DNA from 2 places in the Corynebacterium yudongzhengii genome. Region 1 is predicted to be linked to the other one. Evidence: predicted binding sites of a transcription regulator. Region 1 holds the regulator's gene; the other holds the start of a gene.
The links. Region 1 encodes LexA, which represses DNA repair genes until DNA is damaged. Its sites were predicted from a motif close to CGAACANNTGTTCG; they were not measured.
Positions count from the first base shown of each region.

Region 2: the regulator LexA is predicted to act here: its motif matches at 4,330-4,343, upstream of C3B44_RS02310 (error-prone DNA polymerase).

Region 1 covers NZ_CP026947.1:1,026,917-1,034,450, reverse strand. The annotation lists gene hrpA (ATP-dependent RNA helicase HrpA) at 1-616, shown strand, start outside; partial or broken gene C3B44_RS04755 (IS256 family transposase) at 1,379-2,730, opposite strand; gene nrdR (transcriptional regulator NrdR) at 3,177-3,635, opposite strand; gene lexA (transcriptional repressor LexA) at 4,245-4,940, shown strand; gene C3B44_RS04740 (DeoR/GlpR family DNA-binding transcription regulator) at 5,067-5,846, shown strand; gene ptsP (phosphoenolpyruvate--protein phosphotransferase) at 5,833-7,506, opposite strand.
Region 2 covers NZ_CP026947.1:481,185-488,718, forward strand. The annotation lists gene C3B44_RS02285 (DNA polymerase Y family protein) at 1-261, shown strand, start outside; gene C3B44_RS02290 (AMIN-like domain-containing (lipo)protein) at 269-871, opposite strand; gene C3B44_RS02295 (methionine ABC transporter permease) at 1,631-2,311, opposite strand; gene C3B44_RS02300 (methionine ABC transporter ATP-binding protein) at 2,308-3,312, opposite strand; gene C3B44_RS02305 (MetQ/NlpA family ABC transporter substrate-binding protein) at 3,312-4,187, opposite strand; gene C3B44_RS02310 (error-prone DNA polymerase) at 4,347-7,469, shown strand; gene C3B44_RS02315 (metal ABC transporter permease) at 7,443-7,534, opposite strand, start outside.

The DNA.
Region 1 (7,534 bases):
GACTCAGCGCGTGGCAGTGGACAACTACCCACACGGCGGGGCCGAAGGGCTCGTCCGAGATGCGCGGGTGGCGGCGATTCGCGACGCGATGATGGACAACGGCGGCCCCGTACGCGAGCCCAGCGAATTCGAGGAGCTGCGCAAGAAGGTCGCCGCCGATACTCCGCGGCGAGTGCGACAGGCGGTGGTGACTCTGGCGCCGGCGCTGGTGCAGCTTTCGAAGGTGCGCGAGGAACTGGATAAATGGACCGGTCCTGCCATCGACGACATGGAGCGCCAGCTGTCTTTTCTGCTTCCTGAGCAGGCGATCACCCGGCATGGGCTCGGTCATCTGCAGCATCTGCCGCGGTATTTGCAGGCGATGTCGATCCGCCTCGAGGAGATGGGCATGGACCCGGACAAGGACGCGGACCGACAGGCGGAGATCGACGAGGCACACGCCTACCTGCGCGGCCGGCTTCGGCAGCTTCCGGCGGGTCGGGAGAAGTCGCCGGAGGTCCGCGAGATCGCCTGGATGATTGAGGAGCTGCGGGTCAGTCTCTTCGCGCAGCGCCTGGGGACCTCGCGACCGGTGTCGCTGCGGAGAATTATGAAGGCCGTGGACAAGCTGAAATGACGTACGCGGCTCTCGCGGTAATTGGGTTGCCGTGAATTCCGGGTTAGCCGGCTAAAGACGGCTTCATGGTAGGCCCGCTCCATTGGGCGGCGCGCCGCGATTACGCACGTGCGTAAAAATCTGAGGCCTGGGGTGACAATGTGTCCCGTGCACCTATGAGTTCGCCGAGATCCATCGATTCCCCATTACGCACGTGCGTAATGCCCGGAGTTTACGAACGGAGTCGACAAACCGCGGGCCAACAGCCTCGCCCCCACACTTTCCCCGTGTGGGATCCTCGCCTCGATTACGCACGTGCGTAAAAGGCAAAGGCCCAAGGCGACAATGTGTCTCGTATACCTATGAGTTCGCCGGGATCCATCGATTTCCGATTACGCACGTGCGTAAACCCCGTCCGCACTATGCCGCGGCATAGTGAGCCCGCGACTGTTTCCACTCGCGAGGTCGCTGCGTTGGCCCTGTTATGAACGAAGAGCGAGGGAGCTCGGCCTCGATTACGCACGTGCGTAAAAACCAGAGGACCAAGGTGACAATGTGTCTCGTCTACCTATGAGTTCGCCGGGATTCATCGATTCCCCATTACGCACGTGCGTAAAAATCAGACGCCTGAGGTGAAACTGTTTTGCCTACACACTTATTGGACTCGGAATCCAACGACTTCTTAGACCCGGAATCCAGCAACTTAGTGGACTGAGGTGAAAATGTGACTCCCGGAGTCTAACTCCGGTGAGAGCGTCCGATAGTTTGTGTGCGGGGGGTGGTTTACAGGTAGTCCGCGAATCGGTCTGGGTATGCCACAGCTAGTTGGTTGATGGCTTGTTTCCAGCCATTGGCCTTCGCTCCTTGAACATACCCGTTGCACTCAACGGCACGCTTGGCTTGCTTCGCGCGTTTGGCAACGCGTTAGTCTTCGATGGTGCACATCATCAACCAAAGCGTCTTCAGTGCTGCTGTATCGTTCGGGAACTGGCCCCGGTTTCGGGTAGCTTTACGCAGCTCAGCATTGAGTGACTCGATTGAATTCGTGGTGTATATCACCTTGCGCGCCGCTGGCGGGAACTGCAGAAACCCCACGAACCGTTCCCACGCATCACGCCAGATATTCACCGACTGCGGGTACTTCTGGCCAAGCTCAGAGGTTTCGAACGCATCTAAGCTGGCACGGGCGGTATCTTCGTTTACGGCCGTCTAGATCGCACGTAGCGCACTGGAGACGGGTTTTCGGTCCTGATAGGACACCCACCTATTCGCCGCCCGGATCAGGTGCACGATGCAGGTTTGTACCATCGAATGTGGCCAGGTTGCCTCCACAAGCTTCCGGTAGACCTTTAAGACCATCACAGCAGACGATGAAGACATCCTGGACGCCACGGTTGGCCAGATCTGCGCACACAGATGCCCAAAAGGCGGCACCTTCATTATCAGCAATCCACAAGCCCAGGATGTGCTTGATACCGTCTATGTCGATGCCCACCGCCATGTAGCACGCCTTGTTGACTACACGGTGGCCATCGCGGATCTTCACGCGTAGCGCATCAAAAAAGATTACTGGGTAGAACTCGTCGAGTTGACGGTTCTGCCAGATCATCACCTCGTCTAAGACTGCATCGGTAATCGTGCTGATCGTATCCGGGCTCATATCCACCCCCAGGGTGGAGCCAAGATGGTGCTGAATATCACGCACTGTCATCCCACCGGCGTACAGCGAGATGATCATGTCATCGAGCTCTGTCAGCCGGCGTGAGCCCTTGGGCACCATCTGGGCAGTAAACGTGCCGGAACGATCCCTGGGCACGATCCCTTCCAACGCGCCGTGCCCAGAATTGACGGTCTTGGTCTACGACCCGTTGCGGTGGTTACTACCCTGTGTTGGTTCAACCTGGGCCTTCATCGTCCGGTCGGAATGACCGTAGCCCAAATGGGCATCCATTTCCGCCTGCAAAACCAGCGTTAATCGATGCCTGCAACAGGGCTTTGACCAGGTCGCTGGCGTTATCGGTGGACGTCGACAACTCGCCAATCAGCTTGGCGAGCTCAGGATTTTCCATCAGCTTCTCGCTGATCTCGTTGACCTTGTCCTGGTCATGGTTTTTCTTCGTTGTCACCGTTGTCATTATCGGTGAAACTCCTTCTGGATCAGAGCCTCACACACAAATTTCCTGACACCCTCACTCCGTCGGTTTTAGGCGGGCCCGCACGACTGGAGCTCCGCTCGCCGCCGCTCCTCAAATTTGCCCCGACCAATTACGCACGTGCGTAACGCCCGGAGTTTAAGAACCAAGAGCCGGCGATCCACAGACCGTCGAACACCCCCGTCTGGGCCCCTAAACAAAACTACGCACGTGCGTAAAACTCGGACAAACTATGCCACGGCATAGTCCAGCGTCCCGCACGGATCCACCCGCAGAGCCACCCCTGAAAACTCCTCTCACCTTTACGCACGTGCGTAAAAATCAGGGGCCAAGGTAAAAATGTGCCCCAGGTGGCCCAGGCCAATCGGCCTTTCAGTCATCCCCCATTACGCACGTGCGTAATCCCAACGGATAACCCGCCACAACCTTTACACCTGACTTCGGTTGCGGCGACGCATCAAGCGGATCTCGGATTCGAAGTCTTCCGCGCTTTCGAAAGACTTGTACACAGAGGCGAAGCGCAAGTAGGCGACTTCGTCGAGTTCGAGGAGGGGCTCCAGCACAGCGAGGCCAATGTCGTTGGCGTCGACTTGGGAGCTTCCCTGGCCGCGCACGGTCTCCTCAACCTCCTGGGCGAGTTTCTTCAGCGCGTCATCGGGCACATCTCGGCCCTGGCACGCGCGGCGCACGCCCATAATCAGCTTTTCGCGGCTAAAGGGTTCGGTGATGCCATTACGCTTCACTACGAGCAGCACGGCCTTCTCTATCGTGGTGAAACGGCCGTGGCAGCTGCTACATTCCCGGCGCCGGCGAGTGGAGGTGCCGGCATCGATCACACGGGAATCAATGACCCGGGACTGTTCGTTATGGCAGAAAGGGCAGTACACGGCGAACAGCCTCCTCGGTATCGGTCACTCACATGGTGCGATACCTGAGTTTAGTGCCCACTGACCGCAATCAAGGTCTCGGCCGTCTGCTGGGACACCGGCGCCTCCCCCTGCTGGAAACCGAGAACAGAGCCGACCACCAGTACAAATCCACAAACGGTGCCGAGCAGCATTCCGCGACCAATTTCGCGCCGTTGTTCGAAGCGATCCCGCTCTGCGACCTGCGAAGGCGACTGGGCGGTAACCTGCGGGTTTGCCAGTCTCCTACTCAGTGTCCGAACATGTCGTCCACGGCTGGGGACAGCCGCGGTAACGTCCGCATCCCACACCGAGGCAGAGGCTGCCGGAGAGGGACACACAGTACGGGTACGATACGCCGTGGTCTGGGAGTTCATGGTTCTCGCCTTTCCTTTCGTTGTGGTTCGCCGGCAGACTATCGAAGCCAGCGGACACCACATTCATCAATGCGATTGTATGTTCGATTATCGTTTACACGTTCGAAAGATAGCAGGCGTTCGAAAATCTGTCCACACTTGGCCACAATGTCTCGAACATAAAGGCGGTTTCGTGATAGACAGTAGGTAACGATCCCAGCGACGAGGAGTCCAAATGGCTGCATCCAAGAAGAGCCGCCCCCAGCGCGGCAAACCAGACATGTCCACCCTTTCGCCCCGCCAGCGCCGCATCCTGGAGGTCATCCAGGACGCGGTGGTGCTGCGCGGCTACGCCCCCAGCATCCGAGAGATCGGCGACGCCGCCGGCCTCACCTCCACCTCCTCGGTGGCCTACCAGCTCAACGAGCTCGAGAAGAAAGGCTTTTTGCGGCGCGACCCCAACAAGCCACGCGCCGTCGATATCCGGCACCTAAGCGATGAACGCGAGGCGCCGGCGTCGAAGCCCGCGACCGCCCCGAACGGTGAGCAGGCCTCCGCGCCGAGCTACATCCCCGTCGTTGGCCGTATCGCGGCCGGCTCGCCGATCCTGGCCGAGCAAGAAGTGGACAGCTACTTCCCCATGCCGCAGGAGATCGTCGGTGACGGCGAGCTCTACATGCTCAAGGTCATTGGGGACTCGATGAAGCTCGCCGGCATCATGGACGGTGACTGGGTGGTCGTTCGCGCCCAGCCGGTAGCGGAGGAAGGCGAGTTCGTCGCCGCGATGCTCGATGGCGAAGCCACCGTTAAGGAGCTCCACCGCGACTCCACGGGCGTGTGGCTTCTGCCCCACAATGACGAGTTCGATCCGATCCCGGGCGACGAGGCCGAGATCCTCGGCAAGGTGGTGTCGGTCTTCCGCCGGCTCTAAGCCGGCTCTAAGAACGTCCTCTAAAGCCACACGTTTCCTGGCTGATCGGGGGTAATCGGACACCCCCACTGCCCGATTTCGTGCACACTGGGTCTAGTCCCACAGATCCTAACGAAAGAGGGTGACATGTACGCAGAGGAACGTCGCCGGCAGATCGCTTCGCTGACCGCCGTCGAAGGTCGCGTCAACGTCACTGACCTCGCCGATCGTTTCGACGTCACGGCGGAGACCATCCGACGTGACCTCGCCGTGCTCGACCGCGAGGGAGTTGTCCACCGCGTCCACGGCGGAGCGGTGGCCAGTCAGTCTTTCCAGACCACTGAGTCCTCCCTCGATACCCGCTCGCGCTCGGCGCAGGCGGCGAAGCTCGCCATCGCCCGCGCGGCCACCGAGTACCTCCCCGAGGCAGACGGCGCCCTGTTCTTAGACGCCGGCACCACTATCAACGCGTTCGCGGAGCTCATCGCCGAGCGCGCCCAGCGGGCCCGCTGGTCAATCGTGACCAACTCGCTGCCGGCCGCGCTCAAACTGGCCTCCCACAACGCCCCTGACGTGCAACTGCTCGGGGGTACCGTGCGCGCCATCACCCAGGCCGTCGTCGGGGCCACCGCGCTGCGCACCCTGGCGCTGATGCGCGCTGACGTCGCGTTCATCGGCACCAACGCCCTCACGCTGGATCATGGCCTGTCCACCGCGGACTCCCAGGAGGCCGCCGTGAAATCCGCCATGGTCACCAACGCGCACAAGGTCGTGGTGTTGTGCGACTCGACGAAGCTCGGCAACGACTTTCTGGTGAGCTTCGCCGATACTAACGACATCGACGTCGTGATCACCGACGACCGGGCGCCAGAGTCCTTCGTCGCGGCCCTGCGTGACCGCGAGGTCGACGTCGTTATCGCCCGATAGCCGCCAGCGCCTGCTCGCGGGACTCCGTAGCCCCCGCCGCCGACAGGGCGGCCTCGGCCATCGCGCGGCAGTCGTCGAGATCCAACTCAGCCAGCTGGGCGCCGACCGCCGGCAGCGCATTCGCCGCCGCCGACAGCGACGAGACCCCCAGGCCCGTGAGCACGCACGCCAGCCACGGATCGGCGGCGGCTTCGCCACAGACGCCGACGGGGACGTCGTGACGCTTGCCCGCCTCGCAGGTCATCTGAATCAGGCGCAACACCGCCGGCTGCCACGGGTCAGTGAGGTAGGCCAGCTGTGGCGAGAGCCGGTCCGCGGCCATCGCGTACTGGGTCAGATCGTTCGTCCCGATCGAGACGAAGTCCAGCTCCGGCATGATCGTATCCGCCAGCAGCGCGGCGGCGGGAACCTCGATCATCGCGCCGGCGGTCAGGCCTCGCTCGCGGCAGAGCCCGGCGAACCAGGTCGCCTCCTTGCGGGTGGCGACCATCGGCGCCATCACCCACGTCTGCGCCCCCTCGGGGCGGCTCTCGGCGGCCTGGGCGATCGCGTCGAGCTGCCGCGTCATCAGGCCCTCGTTGTTGCGGGCGATGCGCAAACCGCGCACACCCAACGCCGGGTTTTCCTCCTCCTGCAGCGTGGCATAGGCGATCGGCTTGTCCGAGCCCGCGTCAAGCGTACGCACGACCACCTTGCGGTCACCGAAAGCCTCAAAGACCTGCCGGTAGATCTCCGCCTGCTCGTCGACCGCCGGCTCCTTCGCCGCCGAGAGGAAGTTCAGCTCGGTGCGATAGAGACCCACCCCCTCGGCCTGACTCTTGGCGGAGGCGCGGGCCGCCTTCGGATCCGCGACGTTGGCCAGCAGCTGCATCCGGTGTCCGTCGCGGGTGGCGGCCGGACCCTCCCACTGCGCGATAAGCTTCTCGCGCTCGGCGGATTCCGCCACCGCGGCGCGGGCCTTAGCTTCGTCGACGTCACGGGAGATGGTGCCGGAGGCGCCGTCGACTAGGACCTTCTCCCCGCTCGGGATGTCGCGCAGGCTGGTGCCGGTGGCCACGACGCAGGGCACGCCGAGTTGCCGGGCGATGATCGCGGTGTGGCTGGTGGGCCCACCCAGCTCGGTAACCAGTGCGGTGAAGATCTCGGTATCCAAGCCCGCGGTGTCGGCCGGGGCGAGGTCGTCGGCAAAGAGCACGCTGGGCTCGTGGGCATTGGGCAGGCCGGGTTCTTCTTCCCCACGGAGCTCAGCGATGACGCGGTCGCGCACGTCCTTCAAGTCAGTCGTGCGCTCGAGCATGAGGCCGCCAGCCTTTTCGAACATGTCGATGAACTTGTCAGTCGCGTTGACCACGGCGAACTCCGCGCGCTGCAGCGAGCGGACGTTCTTCTTCACCGCCTTGCGCCAGCCGCGGTCGCGCACCATGCCGACGGTGGCCTTCAGGACTTCACCAGCCTCCCCGACCGCCTCCTGTGCCCGGGCTCCGAGGCGCTCGGCCACGGTGTCGGCGGCCTTTTCGAAGCGGGCGTATTCGGCGTCGATGGCATCCTCGGCAATGGGCTCGCCCGCCTCCGGGAGCTCGGGGCGCGGGCGGACCCAGACCGCAGGTGCGTAGGCGACTCCCGGCACCACGCCGGTGCCCTGAATGCTGTCGTTGGTCACGGTGTGCCTTTCTGTCGCGGTACACAGA
Region 2 (7,534 bases), 550 kb from region 1:
CTTATCGACGCCACCGCCTCCGACATCTACGTCACCGCCGAAGCACTGCTGAGCTCGGTGCCCTGCGGGCTCGGGTGGGGCCAGCACCGCTACCTCGTCGAGGCGTGGGCCGGGCCGTGGCCCGTGGCCGGGCGCTGGTGGGCGGGGGAGGAGCAGTTGGCGCGCCTGCAAGTCGTCGGCCGTGGTGAGGACGGGCAGCCGCGAGCGTGGCTACTGATGTGGGTGCGCGGGCGCTGGCGGGTGGAGGCGACCTACGCGTAGCGCGCGGCTATTGCACGAGGTCGATGACGAGGCGCTGCGGGTTATCGAGCACCTGCACCGAATAGGGCACCGGCGTGTTCAGCCCGATGACGAACTGGGAGCGCCCCTCAAAGGTGCCGAGGCTATAGACCTCAGTGACGTTCCCAGAGCCCGGGATCGTTCCCAGCTCGGGGTCTTCCTCACCGAGCTCGAAGGGGTAGACGGTGCCGTCGATGTTGACGTTGAGGGCGATATCCCCGGTAAAAGTCACACCCCGGCCCGAGCCCTGCTGGGAGGGGGCGTCGGTGTAGTCGATGAACCAGCCGGGCTCGCCTTCGCCGATGAGGTCGAAGACGACGCGGTCGAAACCAGCGTGCGAGCCGATGCGCACATCAGTGACCATGAGCTGCGAGGGCTCCGGCGGGCGCAGGGTCTTCATCTCCCGGTCGGCGTTATCGAAGGGGTCGATGCCTGCTTCCGCGGACGAGGAAGAGACCCCAGCCTCAATGGTCTCGGAGACGCCGGCGCCGGCCGAATCCTCGGCGACCGCGCAGGAAGGCAGACATAACGCCGTGGCGCCGACGAGAGCGGCGGCAATCCGGCGATGTCGTACCTCTCCTATGAAATCCATCGCCCCTAACCGTATAACGCCAACGCACCCTGAGGAAACTTGGACGAGTACTTCAAAAGCTTTTGTGAGGTGATTGTTACCTTTTGGGAGGGGGCGCGGGCTGCGCTTATGGTGCGTTTACGCGTTTCGAAGGCGGTGTTTCCTTGAGGGCTGATTTCGAGCAGCGATAGCGCGGCGTGCGAATGCGGGGACTCAGGTCTGGTGGCGGCCGGCTTTATGGAATTTCGTGTCGTTCGAACACAAATGCTTGAAGGAAGAACCTTGTAGGACGCGCCCTTCAAGCATCTTCCTTTAAGGGTTTGTGCAGCAGCAACGCGGGCCGCGCAGAAAAGCGGGCCTGCGGAATGTCAAGCGCCCTACCGGTTATGCAGCGGTAGCGCTCTCGCGCGCCTGGTCGAAAGGAGGAGCCCCTAAACGAGTCCCACGCGGTCGAAACCAGCACTCCTTTAGGGGTGACTGTTTTCGACCAGCGCTATCGCATCATGGAATTACGGCGAAGCAAGCGCGCTCCCTCACCGGCGGATCGCACCACCCGCCCCATCAGCCCCAACAGTGAGCTCGCACGGTCGGCTAGGCGCAGTCCTGCCATGCCGCGCTCACGCTGGTCGAAAGGAGGGACCCCTAAACGAGTCCCACGCGGTCGAAACCAGCACTCCTTTAGGGGTGACTGTTTTCGACCAGCGCTATCGCAACATGGGGCACGCAAACGTCCAGCCCCAGCAGCCCCAGCAGCCCCAGGCCCCAAGCGCAGAGCAGCGCCTACCGCCGCATGACCTTCTTGGAGAGCCAGTTGCCGATGAACTGCGCGATCTGGACGATCACGACGATCACCAGCACCGCGGCGTAGGTCGCCTCGAGGTCGAAGGCGCGGTAGCCGTAGACGATCGCGAAGTCGCCGAGGCCGCCGGCGCCGATGTAGCCGGCCATGGCGGACATGTCGACGATGGCGATGAACAGGAAGGTGTAGCCCAGAATCAGCGGGCCCAGGGCCTCCGGGATGATCACCGTGCGGATGATCTGCCACGGGGTAGCCCCCATGGAGCGGGCGGCTTCGATCTTGCCGGGGTCGATGGCCACGAGGTTCTGCTCGACGATGCGGGCCACCGCGAAGGTCGCGGCGATGACCATGACGAAGATCGCCGCGCTGCGCCCGATCGTCGTGCCGACCACCAGGATCGTAATCGGCGCCACCATCGCGATGAGGATGATGAACGGGATCGGCCGGATGAAGTTCACCAGCACGTTGAGGATCCAGTAGATGGGGCGGTTGCGCAGGATGCCGGAGTCCCGGGTGGTGTAGAGCAGCACGCCGACGATGAGTCCGAACACGCCGGAGAGCGCCAGGGTCACGGTGACCATGACGAGGGTGTCGACGATCGCCTCCAGGAACGACGGGCCGAGCCGGCCCCAGTCAGCTGCCAGGATCATTGCGTCGGTCATCGGGAGAGCTCCTCAATCTCGGTGCGGGTGGCCATGTCCTTGTGGAAGCGGTCGATGGCGGCGTCGTCGCCGTTGAGCTGGACGGTGACTTTGCCGAAGGACTGTTCCTGCAGGGTGGTGATGCCACCGTGGACGACGTTGATGCTCACTCCGGCGTCACGCAAGGGGGCGATGGCGTCGAAGAAGCCGGATTCCTCGGTGAGGTTGACGGTGAAGAAGCGCCCCGGCTTGGCGAGCAGCTCCTGGGTCTCTACCGCATCGGGGGTGTTGCGCAGGCTCGTGGCGACGAAGCGTTGCGCCACCGCGGTCTGCGGGTGGGAGAAGACCTCGTAGACGGTGCCGTATTCGACGACGCGGCCGTTTTCCATGACGGCGACCTTGTCGGCGATGGAGCGCACCACCTCCATCTCGTGGGTGATCACGACGATCGTGATGCCGAGCTCCTCATTGACCTTGCGCAAAAGCGCTAGCACCTCTTGGGTGGTTTCTGGGTCGAGGGCGGAGGTGGCTTCGTCGGCAAGCAAAAGCCGCGGCTCGCGGGCCAAGGCGCGGGCGATGCCCACGCGCTGCTTCTGGCCACCGGAGAGCTGCTCGGGGTAGCTCTTGCCGCGCTCGGCGAGACCGACGAACTTTAAGAGCTCCTCGACGCGCTCTTTGCGGTTCTTCACTCCGGAAATCTGCAGCGGGTATTCGATGTTGCCGGCCGCGGAGCGCGAGTCGAAGAGGTTGAACTGCTGGAAGATCATGCCGATCTCCCGGCGGATGGCGCGCAGCTGCTTTTCTGACTTGCCGACGACGTCGGTGCCGTCGAGAAGCAACTCGCCGCCGGTGGCGGAATCCAGGCCGTTGATAAGCCGCACCAGGGTGGACTTGCCAGCGCCCGAGTAGCCGATGACGCCCAAGATTTCGCCGGGCTCGACGGTTAAGGTGACGTTGTCGACGGCGCGGACGTCGCCGAAGTCCTTCGTGACTCCGCGGAACTCGATGCGCGTGCCGGCCACTACTGAGCCTCAGACTCGAGTCGGTCGAGGATCTCCTGGAGCTCCTCCTGGGAGCGGTCGACGGGCACGGCGGTGCCGCCGGAGGACTCGAGCACGGCCTCCTCGACGGCCGGGTCCTTCCACAGCTCAGCCAGGCGGTGGATCTCCTCGTTGTCCGCGTTATCCGGTGTGGTCACCCAGACGTTGATGTAGGGCTCGGCCTCCTCGTTGGACGGGTCATCCTGGAAGATGGCCTCCTTAGGGTCGATGCCGGCGCGCTCGAGGAAGGAGTTGTTGATGACGGCCGGGTTGCCCTCCTGGTAGACGGCGGCGGTCTGGGCGGCGTCGACCGGGGTGACGGTGACGTCGGAGGCCTCTTCGTCGATATCCGCCGGGGTCGGGTTGATGAGGCCGTCTTCGCGCAGGGTGACCAGGCCGGCCTGGACGAGGACGTTGATGGCGCGGCCCTGGTTGGTGGAGTCGTTCGGGATGGCGATCTCTTCGCCCTCGATGCCGTCGAGCGAGTCATGGCCCTGCCAGAACAGTGCCAGCGGGTAGATCTCGGTGGCGGAGATCGGGGTCAGATCGGCGTTCGAGCCGACGTTGTACTCGGAGAGGAACTGCAGGTGCTGGAACTTGTTGACGTCGATCTGGTCCTGCGCCAGGGCGTCGTTCGGGGTGTTGTAGTCGGAGAAGTCGACGATCTCGATGTCGATGCCCTCTTCCTCGGCAAGATCCGCGAAGACATCCCACTCGCGCATGTTGGTATCGGTGCTGCCGATGCGGATCGGGCCGCCTTCGCCGGGCTCTCCGCCGCCGTCGGCACCGCAGGCGACGAGGGTGGTGGCGCTCAGGGAAACGGCAGCCAGGCCGCCGATGATCTTCTGAAACTTCATGAATGAGTCACCTTTCTGGAGTCGGTGGTTATAACACGCCACCTGCCGAAGCGGTGAGGCACGCGGGAAGGGAGCGCTGAATCTCCTGCCAGAAACTAGCACCCGTTGTACCGCTTAGTCTAGTTGGCGCAACCCTTGCGTGCGAAAAAGCGTTCGATTATGGTGTGGGGCGTGAGATTTAACGGGGGAGTACCACTGAACTGGTCCCGCTTTGAGTGCATCCTCGCCGGGCGGTCAGGGCCTACACCTATACCTGCCAGTACACCTGAGCGTACCCACGGCCCGGCGGGTGTCTCGCGGCCCTTCGCGGAGCTGCACGCCGTGTCCAACTACAGTTTTCTCGGCGGCGCCAGCTCCCCGCGGGAACTTGTCTACCGCGCTCATGAGCTGGGGATTCGGGCGCTCGGCTTGGTGGATCGGGATGGCTTTTACGGGGCGGTGCAGTTCGCGGAGGCGGCTGCGGAAATTAGCATGCCCACCGTGTTCGGCGCGGAGTTAAGCCTCGATCACAGGGTGTTGACGGTGCTCGCCCGCGGCCCGGAAGGCTACCGGCGGCTTTCTCGCCTCATCGCCGAGGCCGCGATGGCCGGCGGGCAGAAAGGTAGTGTCTCGTATCCGGAATTAGAACAGGTGGCCGAGCGACTCAAAAACCATTGCGTGGTGCTCGCTGACCCCTCCTGGGTGGCCGATATTCCCCGCCTGACCACCTGTTTCGGAGTGGACCAGGTGGTTCGTGAATACCCGGTGACCATGCAGCCGAGTGATGCCGATGATCACGTGCTCCTCGATCACTACAACAACCTCCGGGCCATCGCCTCGGCCCGCCCGGCCGCCGCCACCCGCCACCACGCCCGGCTGGCCGGCGCCAAACGCGCGCTGTCCCAGCGCCGCAGCCTCGCCGATCACTACGGCTTCTCCCACCCCATGGGCGCACCCTGGCTCCGCAGCGGCGACCAGCTCGCGCGGATGCTGCCGGGGCGAGAGAAGCTTATCGACGACACCCTAACGCTCGCCGAGGAATGCGCCTTCACCCTCGACCTCGTCGCGCCCCGCCTGCCCGATTTCCCGGTTCCGGAAGGGCACACGGAGATGAGCTACTTGCGCGCTGAGACGTGGCGGCGGGCGCAGCATCGCTACGCCCATCACCCAGAGGCAGTCCGCGATAAAGCCCGCAGCCAGATCGAACACGAGCTGAGCGTGATCGAGCAGCTCAACTTCCCCGGCTATTTCCTCATCGTCTGCGATCTGGTCGATTTCTGCGCTCGCGCGAACATCCTATGCCAGGGCCGGGGATCGGCGGCGAACTCCGCGGTGTGCTTCTCGCTGGGGATCACCAACGCCGAACCTATCGGCGCCGGCCTGCTGTTCGAGCGTTTCCTCTCCCCGGAGCGTGACGGGCCGCCGGATATTGATATCGACATTGAATCCGGCCGGCGCGAGGAAGTCATCCAGTACGTCTACGCCACCCACGGGCGCGAGCGTGCCGCCCAGGTCGCGAACGTGATTACCTACCGTCGCAAAGGGGCACTGCGCGATGCCACCCGGGCGCTGGGCTATCCGCGCGGGGTGGAAGACGCCTGGTCGAAAGGGTTGAGCGCCCCGCCCCAGGACGTCGCCGAGCTCGCCGCCCAGTTCGAACGCCACCCGCGTCATCTCGGGATCCACTCCGGGGGCATGGTCATCTGTGATCGGCCTATCGCCGATGTCGTGCCCACCGAATGGGCCCGGATGGAGGGCCGTTCCGTCATCCAATGGGACAAGGACGACGCGGCGTCGGCCGGGCTGGTGAAGTTCGACCTGCTGGGCCTCGGCATGCTCGAGGCGCTTCACCACATGATTGACCTAGTGGCGGAGGCCGGTGTGCAGGTCAACCTCTGGGAGCTCGACCTCGCCGATGACAAGGTCTACGACATGCTCAGCCGCGCCGACGCCGTCGGCGTCTTCCAGGTGGAATCCCGCGCCCAGCTGGCCACCCTGCCTAGGCTGCGGCCGCGGGAGTTCTTCGACCTCGTCGTCGAAGTCGCCCTCATCAGACCCGGCCCGATCCAGGGCGGTTCCGTGCACCCGTATATCCGCCGCCGCAACGGCGAGGAACCTGTCACCTACGATCACCCGGTGTTAAAGAAAGCGTTGGCGAAAACCCTGGGGATCCCGCTGTTTCAGGAACAGCTCATGCAGATCGCGGTCGATGCCGCCGGCTTCAGCGGCGCGGAGGCCGATTCGTTGCGCCGGGCGATGGGCTCGAAGCGCTCCGTCGAGAAGATGGAGGCACTGCATGCCCGTTTCACTGAGGGGCTGAAAGAGACCAACAACATTACCGGCGAGGTCGCCGAGGTCCTCTGGAACAAGATCGTCGCCTTCGCCGCCTACGGTTTCCCCGAATCGCATGCGCAGTCTTTCGCCTCGCTGGTGTATTTTTCCGCCTGGTTCAAATGCCACTACCCGGCGCAGTTCTGCGTCGGGCTTCTGCGGGCCCAGCCGATGGGTTTTTATTCCCCGCAGTCGCTCATCCAGGACGCCCGCCGCCACGGCATCACCATCCTGCCGGTTTGCGTCAACCACTCCGGTGCGCAAGCCCGGGTCGTCGACGGCGCGATCCGCATCGGGCTCAACCTCATCAAAGGACTCGGGCAGAAGGCGGCCGAAAGGATCGAGGCGCACGCCCCCTATGACTCCGTGGCGGATGTGGCCCGGCGAGCGGAGCTTAGCGTCGCGCAGGCCGAGGCGCTCGCGCGCGCCGGGGCGCTCGATATCTTTGGGCTCACCCGCCGGCAGGCGCAGTGGCAGGCCGGGGTGGCCGCCACCGAGAAACACGGCATGCTGCCGGGGATGTCGGCGATCTCCGCCCCGGCGCTGCCGGGCATGAACTCCTTCGAGATGATGGTCGCCGACATCGCCTCGACCGGGGTGAGCCATGACCGCCAGCCCATGGCAATGCTGCGCTCCCAACTTGCCGCCGCCGGGGTGTGCACGGCCGCGGAGCTTAGCACCGTGGAAGACGGCACGCGGGTACGCGTCGCCGGGGTAATCACCCACCGCCAGCGCCCCCAGACCGCCTCCGGGCTGACGTTTTTGGGGCTGGAAGATGAGACCGGGCTGATCAACGCGATGATCTCCGTCGGGCTCTGGGCGCGCCAAAAGAGGTTGGCGCGCACCGCGAAGGCGCTCATCATCCGCGGCCAAGTCCAGAACGCCTCGGGCGCGGTCACGCTCGTGGCGGATCGCCTCGAAGACATCGACGTCGGGCAGTGGCTCTCACGCGGTGCGCGGGACTTTCGCTGAGACTCTCACCGAGCGCCAGTGGTGCACCACGAGCACCACGGCGAAGATCAGCCCGTAGATCACCG